3 regions of the Enterobacter sp. B79-1 genome follow, and region 3 is predicted to be linked to each of the others. Evidence: predicted binding sites of a transcription regulator. Region 3 holds the regulator's gene; each other region holds the start of a gene.
What was found. The regulator PhoB, encoded in region 3, activates phosphate uptake and scavenging genes when phosphate is short. The targets are predictions, from matches to a motif close to CTGTCATAAAACTGNCNNAT.

Region 1 (6,605 bases), on a different contig from region 3:
ATAATGTGAATCTGAGCGTTGCACCGGGGAGCCGAACGGCGATTGTCGGGCCGTCAGGGTCGGGAAAAACCACGCTGCTGCGTATTCTTGCCGGATTCGAAACGCCGGACAGCGGGCGCATTGTCATGCAGGGACGCACGCTGTTTGATGAACACAATTTTGTGCCCGCCCATCTGCGTGGGATCGGTTTTGTCCCGCAGGAAGGGGCGCTGTTCCCGCACCTTAATGTGGCTGACAACATCGCCTGGGGGCTGGACGGCACGCGGGATGAAAAACGTCAGCGGGTGGACGCGCTGATGGAGAAAGTCTCTCTGGACAGGCAGCTGGCAACGCACTGGCCGCATGAGATTTCCGGCGGACAGCAGCAGCGCGTTGCGCTGGCCCGCGCGCTGGCCCAGCGTCCGTCAGTCATGCTGCTCGACGAACCCTTTTCTGCGCTGGATACCGGGCTGCGCGCCATGACGCGCAAAGCGACCGCCGACCTGCTGGCGGAAGCAGGTGTGGCCTCCATTCTGGTGACGCACGACCAAAACGAAGCCTTGTCCTTTGCCACCCAGGTTGCAGTGATGCGCGGCGGGCGCTTCAGTCAGGTGGGTACGCCTTACGAGGTCTACTCCCGGCCCGTTGATGAAGAGACCGCGCTGTTTCTTGGCGATGCGGTGATCCTGCCTGCCCAGCTCTCCAGCGGGTACGCGATGTGCGCGCTGGGTGAAGTGCCCACGGACAATGGCCGTGCGACAGGAGAGGGCAGAGTGATGATGCGCCCGGAACAGCTGCGCGTAACGGCATGCGCCCCGCATGAAAGCCCGGTCTCGATTATTGAGGTCGATTTCACGGGCCATTTGTCCACGCTCACCCTTGCCTTAGCCGGGCGACAGGAGCCTGTTGTTCTGAAAACGGTCAGTCAGGCTGGGTGGAACCCCGGTACGGCGGTGCGCATTGATATTGCGGGCGTCGCACGCGTTTTTGAATATTCTTAATATTCGTTAGTTATTTCATGCAATGGGTTGTTATAGAAGAATTTTCCTGTACGTGTGGAATTTCCTGAGATTCTCTACCATGCTCAATACACCTCATCATCGTGTGTGAGGCTTTTCGTAGTTGCTGATTAATCTCAAGGAAAAAAGGTTATGAAAAAAACGACTGCTATTTTGTTGGGAACCGCGTTTCTGTTTACCACTAATGCCTTTGCTGCAGAACTGCTGACGAAAAATGAATTTGAGAAAGTAGAATCACAGTATGAAAAAATCGGTACTGTTAATACTTCAAATGAAGTATCGATTGATGATGCGAAGAAAGAGCTGATTGAGAAAGCAGACAAACAAGGCGCTGATGTGCTGGTACTGACGTCCGGTAATACCAACAACAAAATTCACGGCACCGCCGATATCTACAAGAAAAAATAATGTTATTGCAGCCATCCCTGATGCGGGGTGGCTGTTCTCGTCCTGCTCCTCGTCATCATCCCTCCATTCTGATTAACCTCTTTTCGCGACCAGAATTGCGCGGTTACACTTGATAACGCATAGATAATGCGTATAGTTCTCATTTGCATTGCATTTACACCATTCTAAGGCCCGACCACGGGTCATTTTTGCGCGCACATTTAAACGAGTTAATTATGAACAACACCACAATGCATAAAACGCTGCTGGCGCTTGCCATTGGCGCAGTGACCCATTCCGCTCTGGCGGCGGATGAGAAAAAAGAGGACACCCTCGTCGTCCAGGCTGCTGCGGAGAGTGATTTCACCCCTGGCGGTGACCAGCTGGTGCCCGCCTTCCTCGACGGGCAGGTGGCAAATGGCGGACGCATGGGGATGCTCGGTCAGCAGAACGCCATGGACGTGCCGTTCAACATCATCAGCTACACCTCAAAGCTGGTGGAAGATCAGCAGGCAAAAACCATTGCTGACGTGGTCGCCAACGACGCGGGCGTGCAATTTGTTCAGGGTTACGGCAACAGCGCTGAAACGTTCCGTATTCGTGGCCTGAAGTTCGACGGCGATGACATGACCTTTGGCGGCCTGTCAGGCGTGCTGCCGCGTCAGGTGGTGGATGCCCAGATGGTCGACCGCATTGAGATCTTCAAAGGAGCCAATTCGCTGATGAACGGTGCGGCAAGCTCCGGCGTGGGCGGGATGATCAACCTTGAGCCGAAACATGCAGGCGAGACGCCGCAGGCAAAAGTGGGCGTCGACTACACCTCGGATTCCCAGATTGGCACCACGCTGGACGCGGGCCGTCGCTTTGGTGATAACGACCAGTTTGGCGCACGCGTGAACCTCGTTCATCGGGAAGGGGAAACCGGCGTGCCGAATGACCGCCGCCGCACCACGCTGCTTTCCACCGGCCTGGACTACAAAGGCGACCGCTTCCGCACCTCGTTTGACTTGGGCTATCAGAAGAAAACCTTCCACGGCAGCCCTACCAGCGTCAATATTTCAGGGGTGGATTTCGTCCCTGAGCCGCCGAAAAATGACCGCAATTTCTCGCAGAAGTGGGCCTACAGCAATATCGAAAACGAATTCGGGATGTGGCGCAGCGAGTACGACATCACCGATGGCTGGACCGCCTATACCGGTCTGGGCGCGCAGCACGCGCACGAGGAAGGCATCTACAGCGCGCCGAAGCTGGTGGACAAGAGCGGCAAGGCTACGGTCAGCCGCCTCGACACCAACCGCATCAGCGATTCCGTCAGCGGGATGGCGGGCATTCGCGGTAACTTTGACACCGGTTTTGTCTCGCACAAGGTCAACGTCGGGTATTCAGCGATGACCAAAAACGAAAAAATCGCGTGGAAAATGTCGGCGGCGGCGGATAACCCGACCACCAACATCTATCACAACACCGGCGTCGATATGCCGGACAGCACCAACTTCAACGGCTTAGGCGGAAAATACAGCGATCCGCTGACCAGCGGGCGCACCCGCACCCAGGGCTGGCTGCTGAGCGATACGCTGGGCGTACTGGACGACAAGCTGCTGTTCACCGCCGGGGCGCGCCATCAGAAGGTGGTCATTCGCGGCTACAACAAAATCACCGGGGCGGAAAACGCGGCGGACGGTTTCGACGGCAGCCGCTGGATGCCCACCTACGGCGTGGTCTACAAGCCGTGGGAGGAAATTTCCCTCTACGCCAACCACACCGAAGCGCTGCAGCCGGGCAAAACTGCACCTAACACCGCCACCAACTACGGCCAGAGCACCGGTATCGTTCACTCTAAGCAGAACGAAGTGGGCGTGAAGGCGGACTTCGGCCGTGTGGGCGGATCGCTTGCGCTGTTCGAAATCAAAATGCCGTCGGCAATCCTCGACGACAGCGGCCACTACGGCCTGGATGCCGAGCAGCGTAACCGTGGCGTTGAGCTGAACGTCTTCGGCGAGCCGATGCTGGGAATGCGTCTGAACGCCAGCGCCACCTGGCTGCAGGCCGAGCTGACCAAAACCAAAAACGGCGTCAATCAGGGTAACGATGCGATCGGTATTCCGAATTTCTACGCCGTGCTGGGCGCGGAATACGACATCAAGCCCGTTGACGGTTTGACAGCGACCGCTCGCGTGAACCACTCCGGCACGCAGTACGCTGACCTGGCAAACACCAAAAAGCTGGACAGCTACACCACGCTGGATCTGGGCATGCGCTATCGCTTCGCGGTGAACCACAATGCAAACCAGATGACCGTGCGCGCGGGCATCGACAACGTGACCAACGAGAACTACTGGGCCAGCGTAGACGATTCCGGCACCTACATCACTCAGGGCGAACCGCGGACCTTTAAGGTCTCGGTTGGCTACGAGTTCTAAGCGTTCCACCTCGTTATCCGGGGCATGGATGCCCCATCCTTCCGTTATCGTGTTATAAAATTGTAACAAAAGCTTCTTACACTGGTCGCCACATTCTTACCAATTGGCCAATGACAGGAAGCCGCTATGGGCAGACCCCTCAAATCCGTTTTCAAAAAAGAACATCGCGACGATATCGCTAACCGCAGCGCCAACCCGGTTTTCTCCGAGGTTGCCGAGGTGTTCCTTTCCCGCCGCCGTTTTTTGCAGATGGGCGCCGTCGCGGGGGCTGCCGTTTCATTCCCCTTTCTGATCAAACCCGAAAGCGCTATTGCGGCGGTATCGAAGCCTTCCACGCTGGCGAAAGCGGTGTCGCTTGGGTTTAGCAGCATCCCCGTTTCCACGGAAGATACGGTAAGGGTGCCGGAAGGCTATATTGCTCGCCCGTTTTATCGCTGGGGTGACCCGACGGGAATTAAAAACAACATGCCAGCCTTTAAGCCGGACGCCAGCAACACCACGGACGAGCAGGCGGTTCAGGCGGGCATGCACCACGACGGGATGGCGTGGTTTAGCCTGCCTCAGGGAGCGCAAAACCCGGAGCATGGGCTGCTGGCGCTGAACCATGAATACATCGACAACGGAATGCTGTTTACGGACGGCACCGCGAACTGGAACCTCGACAAAGTCCGCAAGGGGCAGAACGCGATGGGCGTGTCGGTGGTGGAAGTGAAAAAAACGGGCAGTGAGTGGCAGGTGGTTCGCCCGTCCTCTCTCGCCCGCCGTATAACCGTCAATACGCCGATGCAGCTTACCGGCCCGGCGCGGCATCAGCTCTTAGTGAAAACTGCCGCCGACCCGCAGGGGGAACGTGTGCTGGGTACCATGCAAAACTGCGCTAACGGCCATACGCCGTGGGGCACCTATCTCACCTGCGAGGAGAACTGGTCGGATATTTTTGTCAAAAAAACCGATCTTAACCCGCTGGAAAAACGCTACGGCATCAGCGACAGCGACGAGTCCTACCGCTGGAACGAAGTGGATGACCGGTTCAGCGTCGATAAAACCCCTAACGAACCTAACCGTTTTGGCTGGGTCGTGGAGATTGATCCCTACGACCCGACCTCCACGCCACGCAAACACACCGCGCTTGGCCGCTTCAAGCATGAGGGGGCGGCCGTCACGCTCGCCGCCGATAAGCGCGTGGTGGTGTATATGGGTGACGATCAGAAGTTTGAGTACATCTACAAATTTGTCTCGGACAACAAATACGATCCTGCGAACCGTGAAGCCAATATGCAGCTGCTGACGTCCGGCACGCTGTACGTCGCCAGGTTCAACGAGGAGGGGAGCGGCGACTGGCTGCCGCTGATCTTCGGGCAAAACGGCCTGGATAAAAGCAACGGATTTGAAAGCCAGGGCGATCTGCTGATTAAAACCCGCCTGGCGGCTGATGTTGTGGGGGCGACGAAAATGGATCGCCCCGAGTGGATAGCCGTCGATCCGCACGCCAGCGGCAGCGTCTACTGTACGCTTACCAACAACAGCGATCGCGGCAAGGAGGGCAAGGCGCCGGTCGATGCCGCCAACCCGCGCGCCAACAACGTGTTTGGTCATATTATGCACTGGCACGAAGACGGGGCCGATCCTGCCGCCGCACGCTTTAAATGGGATATTCTGGTCATGGCCGGGCGCACCGACGGCGACGATCCGAAGGCCAAAGGCTCCATGCAGGGCGCGGAATTTGGCAGCCCGGATGGCCTGTCGTTCGATCATCAGGGCGTCCTGTGGATCCAAACCGACGTCTCTTCCAGCACCATCAATAAGAAAGCGTACGAGGGGATGGGCAATAACCAGATGGTCGCCACCATTCCTGGAACCAATGAATACCGCCGTTTCCTGACCGGACCGCGCGGGTGTGAAATCACCGGCATTGCGTTTACGCCGGACAACCGAACGCTGTTCATTAACATTCAGCATCCGGGTGAGGGTGGGGATGATATTACCGATCCGGCCAATCCGCGCGCCGTCTCCAACTGGCCAGACGCCAGCCCGAACGGGCGTCCGCGATCGTCAACGGTGGTGATCGTCAAAGCGGACGGTGGGATCATCGGGTCGTGACCTTTATCTGCCGGGTGCATGCAGTAGCCCGGCGTTAAACTTGCTACCTCCAGCATGAAGTGTTAAAACGTGCCCCTTCTAAAAAAGAGACAGGGGTAGGGCGTGAAAGACGCGTCATCCGCTTCAGGCCATGGTAGCGCTGAAGCTTCGTCGGATCAGAATCCGACGCTGCAACGTGGTTTGCAAAATCGACATATTCAGTTAATTGCCCTTGGCGGCGCGATCGGTACCGGGCTGTTTCTCGGCATCGGCCCCGCCATTCAGATGGCTGGCCCTGCGGTTCTGCTGGGTTACGCTATCGCCGGGATTATCGCCTTCCTGATCATGCGCCAGCTTGGCGAGATGGTCGTTGAAGAGCCGGTTTCAGGCTCCTTCGCGCACTTTGCTTATAAATACTGGGGCCCGTTTGCAGGCTTCCTGTCCGGCTGGAACTACTGGGTCATGTTCGTGCTGGTCGGGATGGCTGAGCTGACCGCCGCGGGCATCTACATGCAGTACTGGCTGCCGGACGTGCCGACGTGGATCTGGGCAGCAGCCTTCTTCATCATTATCAACGCCGTTAACCTCGTCAACGTGCGCCTGTATGGTGAAACCGAGTTCTGGTTTGCGCTGATCAAGGTGCTGGCGATTATCGGCATGATCGGCTTTGGCCTGTGGCTGCTGTTCTCCGGTCACGGCGGCGAGCGGGCCACAATCGACA
Region 2 (6,605 bases), on a different contig from region 3:
AGGTCAAACTGGGTACGCTGGCTCAGGCGCTGCTCTTCCAGCAACTTGTTATTGGCCAGCAGCACCTTACGGCGCTCGGCCAGCTCCACTTTGATCTCTTCCATCGCCTGCACAATACGCTCGCGCGGCGTCACGTAGTGCGTTTTCGGGTAAATGGTGAAGCGCTGGATCACCGATTCAATGTGTCCGGTCAGCGGATCGAAGAGCGACAGGCGTTCGACCTCTTCGTCGAACAGCTCGACGCGCAGCGCCATATCGTCCGATTCCGCCGGGAAGATGTCGATCACCTCACCGCGTACGCGGAACGTCCCGCGCTGGAAAGCCTGATCGTTACGGGCATACTGCAGCTCCGCCAGACGACGGACGATGGCGCGCTGGTCGATGATCATCCCCTGCGTCAGGTGCAGCATCATCTTGAGATAGAGATCCGGATCGCCCAGACCGTAGATTGCGGAAACAGATGCGACGACGACCACATCGCGACGCTCCAGAAGCGCCTTAGTGGCCGACAGACGCATCTGCTCAATATGTTCGTTCACTGAGGCATCCTTCTCGATGAAGGTGTCAGAGCTCGGCACATAGGCTTCTGGCTGGTAGTAATCGTAGTAGGAGACGAAATACTCCACCGCATTTTCCGGGAAGAACTCTTTCATCTCACCATAAAGCTGCGCCGCCAGGGTTTTATTGGGTGCCAGCACCATCGTTGGGCGCTGGAGATCCGCAATCACGTTGGCGACGGTGAAGGTTTTACCTGACCCCGTCACACCTAATAGCGTCTGATGCGCCAGCCCATCTTCCAGCCCCTCTTCCAGACGGCGGATGGCCTCGGGCTGATCCCCCGAAGGACGGAAAGCAGAATTCAATTTGAACGGTTTACTCATGGGCGACAACCTGATGACGTTATAAGCGGCAGGTGAGTAATTTTACTCGTTGTTGCCAGGAATGCCAGTAAAAAACACTGGATGAAAAACCAGTAGCGTGGCAGGATATTTAGAGTAGCGCCCGGGGAATGAGCGCGATCCCGGTTGAAATGTAGACTGTGACAAAATAAAACACCAGCCTGACTCGGTTATCCCCAGAACTTTTCCTTTTTTAACATTTGTCAAGCCAGGTAATGATAGTTTTGTGGCAACGGGTGACAGTTTCATGACGGCAATTGATTTTATCTAACCAGCTAATTACTAAGCGATATTTTCTAAAGCCGTGTTTCGCATCAATTCGGGCGTAACCCGCGTATTCTCTCGCTTATCGCGTGTTTTCTAACTCTAATGCACATGGTTATCCACAGGAATAGTGGATAACTGCGTCCAGCCCGTACAGACCGCCACTCGGCAAATTCCCGGTTTTTCCCACGAGGCGGCAACAAAAAATTTTTATAGCTATTTTTTGATGATAAACAGTTGAGTCATTCATAACCAACTCATGCGATCTCGCTCACAAATCCGCCATTTCGCGCCCTGCACCATAAATCACCGCTTCCGGCACCGTTGATGTGCAATTCAAGGATCCGCACGACGATCCGCAGAGACTTATTCCTAAAAAAGCCCCTTTTTTAATCACTTTATGGTTTCTGGCAGGCGTTTTGCACAGTCGACTACGAGCGTCATCAATAAACATTTTTAAGGAGAGAAAGATGTTGAGTCTGCGTGCTGTGAATCAGTTTTACGGAAGCCAACATACGCTATGGAACCTGGATTTAGATTTTCCGCAAGGCATGTGTACAGGCGTCGTTGGCCTGCCGGGAATGGGCAAAACGACCCTGATGAACTGCATTACCGGAAAAGTGCCCGTCGAAAGCGGCACCATCATCTGGCATGAAGCCGGTGCGCCGCCGCGCGATTTGCTCAACCCGGCGTCAGAGCACCGTTCCATGCCGGGCATAGGCTATGTGCCGCAGGACAGACGGATCTTTTCCCAGCTGACCATCGATGAGAATTTGCATATTGCGATGCAGGCCGTGGGGAAACCCGACCCTGAGGCGAAAAGAGACGTTTACGACCTGTTTCCGGCACTCTATGCGCTGCGGCAGGCCCGCGCCAACACGCTCTCTCCGGACGACCAGTATCAGCTGGCGCTGGCCAACGCGCTGGTGAACCGCCCGCGCCTGCTGATCCTCGATGAACCCCTGCACGGCGCAGGACACAGCTTCGCCCAGAAGCTGGGACAGCTGCTGGTGCGCTTAAATCGGGAGCTGGGTATGACAGTGTTATTAGCGGAGCAACAGCTGTCGTTTATCCGCCGGGTTGCGGAGCGTTTCTGCATGCTCTATCGCGGGCGTAACGTGGCGCAGGGCCACGTTAACGAACTGGATGACGAGCTTATCGCCCACTGGATGTCGCGGGAAGCAAGACGCTGAGGTCGAGATAACACCCGGTGTCAGCATTTTCCGCGCCGTCAGCAAGCCAGGGGATTTCCCCGAGGCACGGCGCGGGGAGCACGCGTTTGAGGGTCGCCAGATACTCCTGATGGCGTTTACCCGGCGCAACCACGTCGTTGGCTATCCAGCCCGCCAGACGCAGCCCGGCCTGCTGTACGGCCTGCGCGGTCAACATGGCGTGATTGATGCAGCCCAGCTTGACGCCGACGACCAGAATGACCGGAAGCTGCTCGGCCTGCACCCAGTCAGCAAAGGTGTTTTCTTCGGAAAGCGGCGTAAACCAGCCGCCAGCCCCCTCCACCAGCACCCAGTCAGCCTGGCTTTCCAGCGTCCGTAATCCGGCAGACAGCACGGCGAAATCAATCGGACGACCTTCATCGGCACTGATGATGTGCGGCGAGGTCGGCTCGGCAAAGGTGTACGGATTGACCGCTGAATAGGCGAGTTCAAGCGTGCTGTTACGCTGGAGCGCCAGCGCGTCGGTATTGCGTAATCCTTCCGGCGTCATCTCGCTGCCGGAAGCAACAGGCTTATAGCCGGCGGTGTTTTTCCCAAGCTTTTGCGCCGCCTGCAGCAGCGCCGAGCTGGCAACCGTTTTGCCCACTTCCGTGTCCGTGCCGGTAACAAAATAACGTTCAGTCACGTTCGATAATCCCATGAAAAAGTTGATAAGAAAGCGGGAAATGACTCCGCTGCTGCGGCCAGGCCAGCTCCAGATGCTGCAGTTGTCCCCGGGTGAGCAGTTTTCTCTCCCGCCCGGCATGCAGGTGCGTGGCCCCGATGCCCTTCAGCGAGCGCATGGCGCTGAACGCATCGCTAAAATTGAGGGTGATGGTCTGTACCGTGCTGCGATAGCGCCAGCCTGCCAGCGCCTGCGTCACCTGTTCATGCGATAAAAAGCGGTTAGCGTGCGGTTGCTCATCCACCGCTTTCCACGCCTGATTCAGCTCCGGCAGCGAGCTTTCCAGCAAGGTGGTAAAAGCCACCTTCCCGCCCGGTCGCGCCATGCGATAAAGCTCGCGCAAGGCCTGTGGCAGACTGCTGCACCACTGGACCGCCAGATGACTCCAGACCAGATCGAACTGCGCATCCGCCAGCGGGATAGCCTCGATATCGGCCAGCAGATATCGATCCGCTGCCTGCCTCTGACGCGCCTCGTCGAGCATCTTGTCTGAGAGGTCGATAGCCGTGACCAGGCTTCCCGTCCCGCGCCAGTAGCGGCTGTTGCTGCCGGGACCACAGCCCGCGTCCAGCACCTGCGGAAAACGATTCTCGCCAAGCGCGGCCAGAAGCCCCTCCGCGCTCTGACGCTGCAGTTCATCGTGCTGCGAATAGCTCTGCGCGGCCCGACCAAATGCCGCCGCAACGGCCTGCTTATTCACCGGCATCATGGAGCGCCTCCAGCAGCGTCTGGATATCCCGTGCCTCATGCGCCGCCGTCAGGGTTAAGCGCAGCCGCGCGGTACCCGGAGGGACCGTTGGCGGGCGAATGGCGGTCACCCACATGCCGCGCTCGCGCAGCGCCTGTGCCAGCGCCAGCGCGCGGCCGTTTTCGCCGACAATCACCGGCTGGATAGCGCTCTGCGAATCAGGACTGTGGAAGGGCAGCGCCGCTAGCCCCTGACGGAAGCATGAAATATGCTCTGCCAGCCGCTGGCGACGTTCATCCCCTTCTGCGCTGCGGATCACCGCCAGCGACGCAGACAGCGCCACGGCCTGCGCCGGGGGCATGCTGGTGCTGTAAATCAGGTGTCGGGCAAACTGCAGCAGATAGTCAGCGACCGAATCGCTGCACAGCACGGCGGCGCCGCTGACGCCAAAGCCCTTGCCGAAGGTGACAATCAGCAGTTCCGGCTTCACGTTTTGCTGATGCGCGCTGCCGCGACCTTCGTCGCCCATCACGCCAATGCCGTGGGCATCGTCCACCAGCAGCCAGGCGTTTTGCCGCTTTGCTGCCTCATGCAGCGCGGCAAGCGGCGCGCTGTCGCCGTCCATACTGAACACCCCTTCTGTGACTGCCAGCTGCTGTCCGTCGCAGGGTTTATCCAGCAGCGCGGCGAGCTGCCCCGCATCGTTATGGGCAAAGCGGCGTAACTGTGCCGGGCTTAAATTTGCCGCCTCGAGCAGCGAGGCGTGGCTCAGGCGGTCGGCGACAATGCGGTCCTCTTTTCCCATCAGCGCGGTAATAACCGCCTGATTGGCGGCAAAGCCGGAGATAAAAAGCAGCGCGCGCGGGTAGCCGAGCCAGTCGGCAAGCTCTTCCTCCAGCGCCTGATGCGCCGCGGTGTATCCGCTGACGTGTCCCGAGCCGCCGCTGCCCACGCCAAACCGCTCCGCGCCCTGCTGCCAGGCGCGAATGATGGCCGGATGCTGGCTCAGCCCGAGATAGTCGTTGCTGGAGAAGTTACAGAACTGCCGCCCGTCGTGGGTAAGAAAACGGCCCGCGCCGTTTTCCACCACCCTGCGAACGCGAAACGCCTCTGCCGCCCGGCGTTCGTCCAGCGCGGTATGTATTCGTGCCTGCCAGGTCATACGGCTGCCGCATTGTAGAACTGGTCGGTGTCGGCGTTGAAAATCTGCTGCTCCAGCTGCTGCTGTTGCTCGTTATCGCCCGTCAGCACCTCGCTCTGGTGCGGGTTAAGCCCCAGCTTGCGGAACAGCTGAACGTCTTTGTCCTCTTCCGGGTTCGGCGTGGTCAGCAGCTTGCAGCCGTAGAAGATGGAGTTGGCTCCGGCCATAAAGCACATGGCCTGAGTTTGCTCACTCATCTGCTCGCGACCGGCGGAGAGGCGCACGAAAGAGGTCGGCATCATGATGCGCGCCACCGCGATGGTGCGAATAAAATCAAACGCATCCACGTCGTCGTTGTCCGCCATCGGCGTGCCCTTAACCTTCACCAGCATGTTGATCGGCACGCTTTCCGGCGGAGTCGGCAGGTTCGCCAGCTGCAGCAGCAGGCCCGCGCGGTCTTTCACCGTTTCGCCTAAGCCCACGATACCGCCGGAGCAAACCTTGATCCCCGCGTCACGCACTTTATCCAGCGTATCCAGACGCTCCTGATAGGTACGGGTGGTGATGACGTTGCCGTAAAACTCCGGCGAGGTGTCGAGGTTGTGGTTGTAGTAGTCCAGCCCCGCCGCGGAGAGGCGCTGCGCCTGCTCGTCGTTCAGCGTGCCGAGCGTCATACAGGCTTCGAGGCCCATCTCCTTCACGCCCTTTACCATCTGCTCCAGATACGGCATGTCGCGATCGTGCGGGTTCTTCCACGCCGCGCCCATGCAGAAGCGGGTCGATCCGGCGTTTTTCGCCTTGCGCGCCGAGTCGAGCACCTGCTCAACTTCCATCAGCCGTTCGGATTCCAGGCCAGTTTTGTAGCGCGCGCTCTGCGGGCAATATTTGCAGTCTTCAGGACAGGCACCGGTCTTGATCGACAGCAGCGTGCTGACCTGAACATGGCGTGGATCGAAGTGCTGACGATGCACCTGCTGCGCTTCGAACATCAGCTCAAGGAAAGGTTTGTTGAATAATTCAGTAACTTGCGACATCGTCCAGCGTGCGTGGTGAGCCATTGGGCTTCTCCAAAGGGTTTTGTTAATTTTCGGTTCGGTTTATACTCGTAAACCTAAAACTTTTCAAAATGGTTTACAAGTCGATTATGACCCAGGACGATCTCACCTTCGACAAGCAGCATATCTGGCACCCTTACACCTCCACCACCTGCCCCCTTCCCGTCTATCCGGTGGCCTCGGCCCACGGCTGCGAGCTGCATCTCGCCAGCGGCGAGCGGCTCGTTGACGGGATGTCTTCCTGGTGGGCGGCCATTCACGGGTACAACCACCCGCGCCTGAATGCGGCGATGAAGGCGCAGATTGACCAGATGTCGCACGTGATGTTTGGCGGGATAACCCATCAGCCCGCGGTGGATTTATGCCGTCGCCTGGTGGCGATGACGCCTGAATCGCTGGAGTGCGTGTTCCTGGCCGATTCCGGCTCCGTGGCGGTGGAAGTGGCGATGAAAATGGCGCTGCAGTACTGGCATGCGTTGGGCGAAACGCGCCAGCGGTTCCTCACCTTCCGCAACGGCTATCACGGGGATACCTTCGGGGCGATGTCGGTGTGCGATCCGGACAACTCCATGCACAGCCTGTGGAAAGGCTATCTGCCGGAAAACCTGTTTGCCCCGGCCCCCCAGAGCCGCTTCGACGGCGAGTGGAACGAGATGGACATG
Region 3 (6,605 bases):
GAACCAGTAAGACCTCGACGGGCAGATCGTCCGTCAGCGCCTGAATTTTCCTTTGCATATCATGCAGGTAGTCATCGGTGGTGATTTCGATATCCAGCCAGACGGGCGGAACCTGCTCGACACCACGCCACTGCTCAAGCTGTTCAGTGATGGCCGCCAGATCGCCTTTTAGCACCGCCAGCGGCTGGGTGACGGGCACGTCCAGCGTCTCGACAGCGCTGAGTTTACCGTCGGTAAAACTGACCAGATGCACGGATTTGGCTTTGCCTGTTTCATCGAAGCTGAGTGAAATGGGCGAGCCGCAATAGCGGATATGCTCGCAGCCGCCGACGATCTGCGCCCGGTGAATGTGCCCGAGCGCGATGTAGTCGGCAGGCGGGAAGTTCTGCGCCGGGAAGGCATCCAGCGTGCCGATATAGATGTCACGTACGGCGTCACTTTTACTGGCACCCACGGTGGTGAGATGCCCGGTCGCAATCACCGGGATTGCCGCTTCGCCGCGCAGGGCGCAGGCATCGGTATGCTGCTGGTGATAATAATCAGTGATAGCCTGTAATAAATGCTGTTGCTTTTCGCCGCCGGAAAGTCCCGCCTGGCTCTGTACGATATCCCGCGGGCGCAAAAACGGAATGGGACACAGCACCGCACCCGGCGTGCCGTCACGTTTTTTCAGGATCTGCGGGGCATGTCCGGCGCTGGCCACCACGGTGGTATTGAGAAACGCCAGAATATCGCGGGATTCATTCAGCGTGGCCACAGAATCGTGATTTCCGGCGACAATCACCAGATGACAGCCGGTCTGCTGCAGATTCACCACGAAACGGTTATAGAGCTCACGCGCATAGCTCGGTGGGGAACCGGTATCGAAGATGTCACCCGCGACAATAATCGCATCGACGTCATGCGATTGCGCCGTCTCCAGCAGCCAGTTCAGGAAGGCTTCGTGTTCCGCCGCCCGGCTTTTGCTGTAAAAGTTTTGACCCAGATGCCAGTCTGAAGTGTGAAGTATGCGCATAGCTGATCCGTGGCGAAAAGAGTTGATGGCGATTATAAACTCTCAGGGGATGGAAAATAACCGCTGTAATAAAACAACAGTTTGCCATTTATGGTGGTAATGTTTTTCATAAATCTGTCATAAATCTGACGCATAATGACGCCGCATTACAAACTTGTAACTTAAATAAGATAAGACAGGGCAAAGTATGGCGAGACGTATTCTGGTCGTAGAAGATGAAGCTCCAATTCGTGAAATGGTGTGCTTCGTGCTCGAACAAAATGGCTTCCAGCCGGTTGAAGCGGAAGATTATGACAGCGCGGTGAACCAGCTGAATGAACCCTGGCCCGATCTGATTCTGCTTGACTGGATGTTGCCTGGCGGCTCTGGACTGCAGTTTATCAAACATCTTAAACGTGAAGCGATGACCCGCGATATTCCGGTGGTTATGCTGACTGCGCGCGGTGAAGAAGAGGATCGCGTGCGCGGTCTGGAAACCGGCGCGGACGATTACATCACCAAGCCGTTCTCCCCCAAAGAGCTGGTTGCTCGTATCAAAGCCGTTATGCGCCGCATTTCGCCGATGGCGGTAGAAGAGGTGATTGAGATGCAGGGCCTGAGCCTTGACCCCACCTCACACCGCGTGATGACGGGCGAAAATCCCCTCGACATGGGGCCTACCGAATTCAAACTCCTGCACTTCTTTATGACCCACCCGGAACGTGTCTACAGTCGCGAGCAGTTGCTGAATAACGTCTGGGGAACTAACGTGTATGTGGAAGACCGGACGGTTGATGTGCATATTCGCCGCCTGCGTAAAGCGCTGGAGCTGAGCGGTCACGATCGCATGGTGCAGACGGTCCGCGGTACGGGTTATCGTTTTTCGACCCGTTTCTGAACAGTGACAGGAGTGTGACGCGTGCTGGAACGTCTGTCATGGAAAAGGCTCGTCTTTGAACTGATCTTATGCTGTATTCCGGCCTTCATTTTGGGGGCCATCGTTGGGCATCTGCCGTGGTTTTTGCTGGCGGCAGTGACCGGGTTATTAGTTTGGCATTTCTGGAACTTACTGCGCCTCTCCTGGTGGCTGTGGGTAGACAGAAGCATGACCCCTCCGCCGGGAAGCGGCAGCTGGGAACCGCTGCTGTATGGTCTGCACCAGATGCAGATGCGTAATAAAAAACGTCGTCGCGAGCTGGGAAGCTTAATCAAACGCTTTCGCAGCGGCGCAGAGTCGCTGCCGGATGCCGTCATTCTGACCACTGAAGAAGGCACAATTTTCTGGTGTAACGGTCTGGCGCAACAGCTGCTGGGCCTGCGCTGGCCGGACGATAATGGGCAAAATATCCTTAACCTGTTGCGTTATCCGGAGTTCACGCTGTATCTGAAAAAGCGTGATTTTACGGGGCCGCACAATCTGAGGCTCAACAACGGGCGTCATCTGGAAATCCGCGTGATGCCTTACAGCGATCGGCAGTGGCTGATGGTGGCGCGGGATGTCACCCAGATGCACCAGCTGGAAGGGGCGAGACGCAACTTCTTCGCGAACGTGAGCCACGAATTACGCACCCCGTTGACCGTGCTTCAGGGCTACCTGGAGATGATGCAGGAGCAAACGCTCGAAGGTGCGCCGCGTGAAAAAGCGCTGCACACCATGCGCGAGCAAACGCACCGTATGGAAGGCCTGGTCAAGCAACTGCTGACGCTCTCGAAGATTGAAGCCGCACCTTCACTGGCACTGAATGACACCATCGATGTGCCGATGATGCTGCGGGTGGTGGAGCGGGAAGCGCAAACGTTAAGCCATAAAAAACATCACATTAGCTTTGAGGTCGACAGCACCCTGAAGGTGCTCGGCAGTGAAGATGAACTGCGCAGCGCTATCTCCAACCTGGTGTATAACGCGGTGAATCATACCCCGGAAGGGACCCATATCGTGGTGCGCTGGCAGCGTGTTACCGCGGGCGCTGAGTTTAGCGTTGAGGACAACGGGCCGGGAATTGCCCCTGAGCACATACCGCGTCTGACCGAGCGATTCTACCGTGTGGATAAAGCGCGCTCGCGGCAGACCGGGGGAAGCGGCCTGGGGCTGGCGATTGTGAAACACGCGGTGAATCATCATGAAAGCCGTCTTGATATTCAGAGTACGCTGGGTAAAGGAACCCGCTTCAGCTTTGTTATTCCGGAACGATTAATTGCCAAAAAGATCGCCTGACGGCAGGCGTGTCATTTTACCTTTCCACGGGCCAGCATTTGCTGGCCCGTTTGCTTTGCAGTCAAGCGAAACGCGTGTGAATATTATACGGTTGATGCTTTTTTGTTCGCATGATTAGCCATGGGTTTTTCTTATAATTAGTGCATTGTGCTGGTCTGTTTTTTCATGCTGGCATATTGTTCTGGTTTTGCGATCCCTCCTTGCCTTTAAACGTTATAAGCGTTTAAATTGCCCCCCAGATACTGTCAGACCGACTGTATTTGCGTGGTAAATCGAAAAACTATTCTTCTCCACGCCAGGACGGGAGCATTTCCCGCTGAAATTGAGCAAATTTTCCGCTGTATCGTCCCGTCAGGGATAGCGAAAATCTCAACGTTTTCAACACCACATCCACAGGCAGTAAGGTTTTATGACCCATCACTTAAAATCGCGTGACATCATCGCGCTGGGCTTTATGACATTTGCGCTGTTCGTTGGCGCAGGTAACATCATTTTCCCTCCAATGGTTGGCTTACAGGCGGGTGAACACGTCTGGACAGCTGCGTTTGGTTTCCTGATTACTGCCGTGGGTCTACCGGTCCTCACCGTTGTCGCGCTGGCGAAAGTCGGTGGCGGCGTGGACAGCCTCAGCACCCCGATTGGCAAAGTGGCTGGCGTTCTGCTGGCGACCGTCTGCTATCTGGCCGTTGGTCCACTGTTTGCGACCCCGCGTACGGCGACCGTTTCCTTTGAAGTGGGGATTGCTCCGCTGACGGGTGACGGCGCGATGCCGCTGTTTATCTACAGCCTGATCTACTTCGCGATTGTGATTCTGGTTTCCCTCTATCCGGGCAAATTGCTGGATACCGTGGGTAACTTCCTGGCGCCGCTGAAAATTGTGGCCCTGATCGTGCTGGCGGTAGCCGCTATCGTCTGGCCTGCAGGCCCGATTAGCGACGCGATGGACGCCTATAAAAATGCGGCGTTCTCCAACGGCTTTGTGAACGGCTATCTGACGATGGATACGCTGGGCGCGATGGTGTTTGGTATCGTTATCGTCAATGCCGCGCGTTCCCGCGGCGTGACTGAAGCGCGCCTGCTGACTCGCTATACCATCTGGGCTGGCCTGATGGCCGGTGTGGGTCTGACGCTGCTGTATCTGGCACTGTTCCGCCTGGGTTCCGACAGCGCCATGCTGGTCGATCAGAACGCCAACGGTGCAGCTATCCTGCACGCTTACGTTCAGCACACCTTCGGTGGTGCGGGCAGCATGCTGCTGGCGGCGCTTATCTTCCTGGCGTGTCTGGTAACCGCAGTGGGCCTGACCTGCGCCTGTGCAGAGTTCTTCGCACAGTATCTGCCGCTCTCTTACCGCACCCTGGTGTTTATCCTCGGCATCTTCTCTATGGCGGTGTCCAACCTCGGTCTGAGCCACCTGATTCAGGTCTCGATTCCGGTACTGACGGCGATTTATCCGCCGTGCATCGTGCTGGTGGTGCTGAGCTTTACTCGCCCGTGGTGGAACAACTCGTCGCGAATTATTGCGCCAGCCATGTTTATCAGCCTGATTTTTGGTATCCTTGACGGGATTAAAGCATCAGCTTTCGCAGACATTCTGCCTGCATGGACACAGCGTCTGCCGCTGTCTGAGCAAGGCCTGGCCTGGCTGATGCCTACCGTTGTTGCACTGGTTCTGGCGATTATCTGGGACCGTGCTGCAGGGCGTCAGGTCGCATCGAACGCCCATTAATCAACGGCAACAAACTGTTTAACCACGGGGCTTAAGGCCCCGTGGTTTTTTGTTTTTTTCGTGTTGAATGGCAAGATTTAAATGGAAAGCACTAACAAACTTAAACGTGGATTGAGCACGCGCCACATCCGCTTTATGGCGCTGGGTTCTGCTATCGGCACCGGTCTTTTTTATGGCTCGGCAGATGCCATCAAAATGGCCGGTCCCAGCGTTCTGCTGGCGTACATCATCGGCGGCGTGGCGGCCTATATCATCATGCGCGCGCTGGGTGAGATGTCGGTTCACAACCCGTCTGCCAGCTCCTTCTCGCGCTACGCGCAGGAAAACTTAGGCCCGCTGGCCGGGTTTATCACCGGCTGGACCTACTGCTTTGAAATCCTGATTGTGGCGATTGCCGACGTGACCGCGTTTGGCATTTATATGGGCGTCTGGTTCCCGGCGGTGCCGCACTGGATATGGGTGCTGAGCGTGGTGCTGATCATCTGCGCCGTCAACCTGATGAGCGTGAAGGTGTTTGGTGAGTTGGAGTTCTGGTTCTCCTTCTTTAAAGTCGCGACCATTATCATCATGATCCTCGCCGGTTTCGGCATCATCATCTGGGGTATTGGTAACGGCGGCCAGCCGACCGGTATCCACAACCTGTGGAGCAACGGCGGCTTCTTCAGTAACGGCTGGCTCGGCATGGTGATGTCGCTCCAGATGGTCATGTTTGCCTACGGCGGTATCGAGATTATCGGTATTACCGCTGGTGAAGCGAAAGACCCGGAGAAATCCATTCCGCGCGCCATCAACTCGGTGCCGATGCGTATTCTGGTGTTCTATGTGGGTACGCTGTTCGTGATCATGTCCATCTACCCGTGGAACCAGGTAGGCACCAACGGCAGCCCATTTGTACTGACCTTCCAGCACATGGGCATCGCCTTTGCCGCCAGCATTCTCAACTTTGTGGTGCTGACCGCGTCGCTGTCGGCAATCAACAGTGACGTCTTTGGCGTGGGCCGTATGCTTCACGGCATGGCGGAGCAGGGCAGCGCGCCGAAGGTGTTCGCCAAAACCTCACGCCGCGGCACGCCGTGGGTGACCGTCGTGGTCATGACCGTGGCGCTGCTGTTCTCGGTTTACCTGAACTACATCATGCCGGAAAACGTCTTCCTGGTGATTGCATCGCTGGCGACTTTCGCGACGGTGTGGGTGTGGATTATGATCCTGCTGTCGCAGATTGCGTTCCGCCGCCGCCTGTCGCCGGATGAGGCGAAAGCGCTGAAGTTCAAAGTCCCGGGCGGGGTGGCAACCACCGTCGTTGGGCTGATCTTCCTGGTGTTTATCATTGGCCTGATTGGCTACCACCCGGACACCCGTATTTCCCTGTACGTGGGCTTCGCGTGGATCGTCCTGCTGCTGGTGGGCTGGATGTTCAAATGCCGCCGCGACCGTCAGCTGGCGGAAGCACAGTAATATTTTTTCTCCCTCTCCCTGTGGGAGAGGGTTGGGGTGAGGGCATCAGGCCGCACTGATGCCTCCTCCTCCTTTCTCCTCCCCCAATAATCCCGAACACGATGAGCTATCCTTAACCACCCTGTGGCAAGGTGACGTCAATTTCATCAAAGGGGATTCGTGATGTTAAATGCCTGGCACCTTCCGGTTGCCCCATTTGTTAAGCAAAACAA

Region 1: a site for PhoB is predicted at 3,855-3,874, ahead of AC2T6E_RS07655 (PhoX family protein). Genes of this name have one in related genera too.
Region 2: a site for PhoB is predicted at 1,134-1,153, ahead of uvrB (excinuclease ABC subunit UvrB). Genes of this name have one in related genera too.

What each region holds. Positions count from the first base shown of each region.
Region 1 covers NZ_JBYAZJ010000001.1:1,580,034-1,586,638, reverse strand. The annotation lists gene AC2T6E_RS07670 (ABC transporter ATP-binding protein) at 1-980, shown strand, start outside; gene yahO (DUF1471 family periplasmic protein YahO) at 1,131-1,406, shown strand; gene AC2T6E_RS07660 (TonB-dependent receptor) at 1,622-3,805, shown strand; gene AC2T6E_RS07655 (PhoX family protein) at 3,932-5,905, shown strand; gene pheP (phenylalanine transporter) at 6,008-6,605, shown strand, end outside.
Region 2 covers NZ_JBYAZJ010000001.1:1,342,708-1,349,312, forward strand. The annotation lists gene uvrB (excinuclease ABC subunit UvrB) at 1-881, opposite strand, end outside; gene AC2T6E_RS06490 (ABC transporter ATP-binding protein) at 1,634-2,356, shown strand; gene bioD (dethiobiotin synthase) at 2,319-3,020, opposite strand; gene bioC (malonyl-ACP O-methyltransferase BioC) at 3,013-3,768, opposite strand; gene bioF (8-amino-7-oxononanoate synthase) at 3,752-4,909, opposite strand; gene bioB (biotin synthase BioB) at 4,906-5,946, opposite strand; gene bioA (adenosylmethionine--8-amino-7-oxononanoate transaminase) at 6,033-6,605, shown strand, end outside.
Region 3 covers NZ_JBYAZJ010000007.1:139,120-145,724, forward strand. The annotation lists gene sbcD (exonuclease subunit SbcD) at 1-1,015, opposite strand, end outside; gene phoB (phosphate response regulator transcription factor PhoB) at 1,203-1,892, shown strand; gene phoR (phosphate regulon sensor histidine kinase PhoR) at 1,914-3,209, shown strand; gene brnQ (branched-chain amino acid transporter carrier protein BrnQ) at 3,619-4,938, shown strand; gene proY (proline-specific permease ProY) at 5,020-6,393, shown strand; gene malZ (maltodextrin glucosidase) at 6,556-6,605, shown strand, end outside.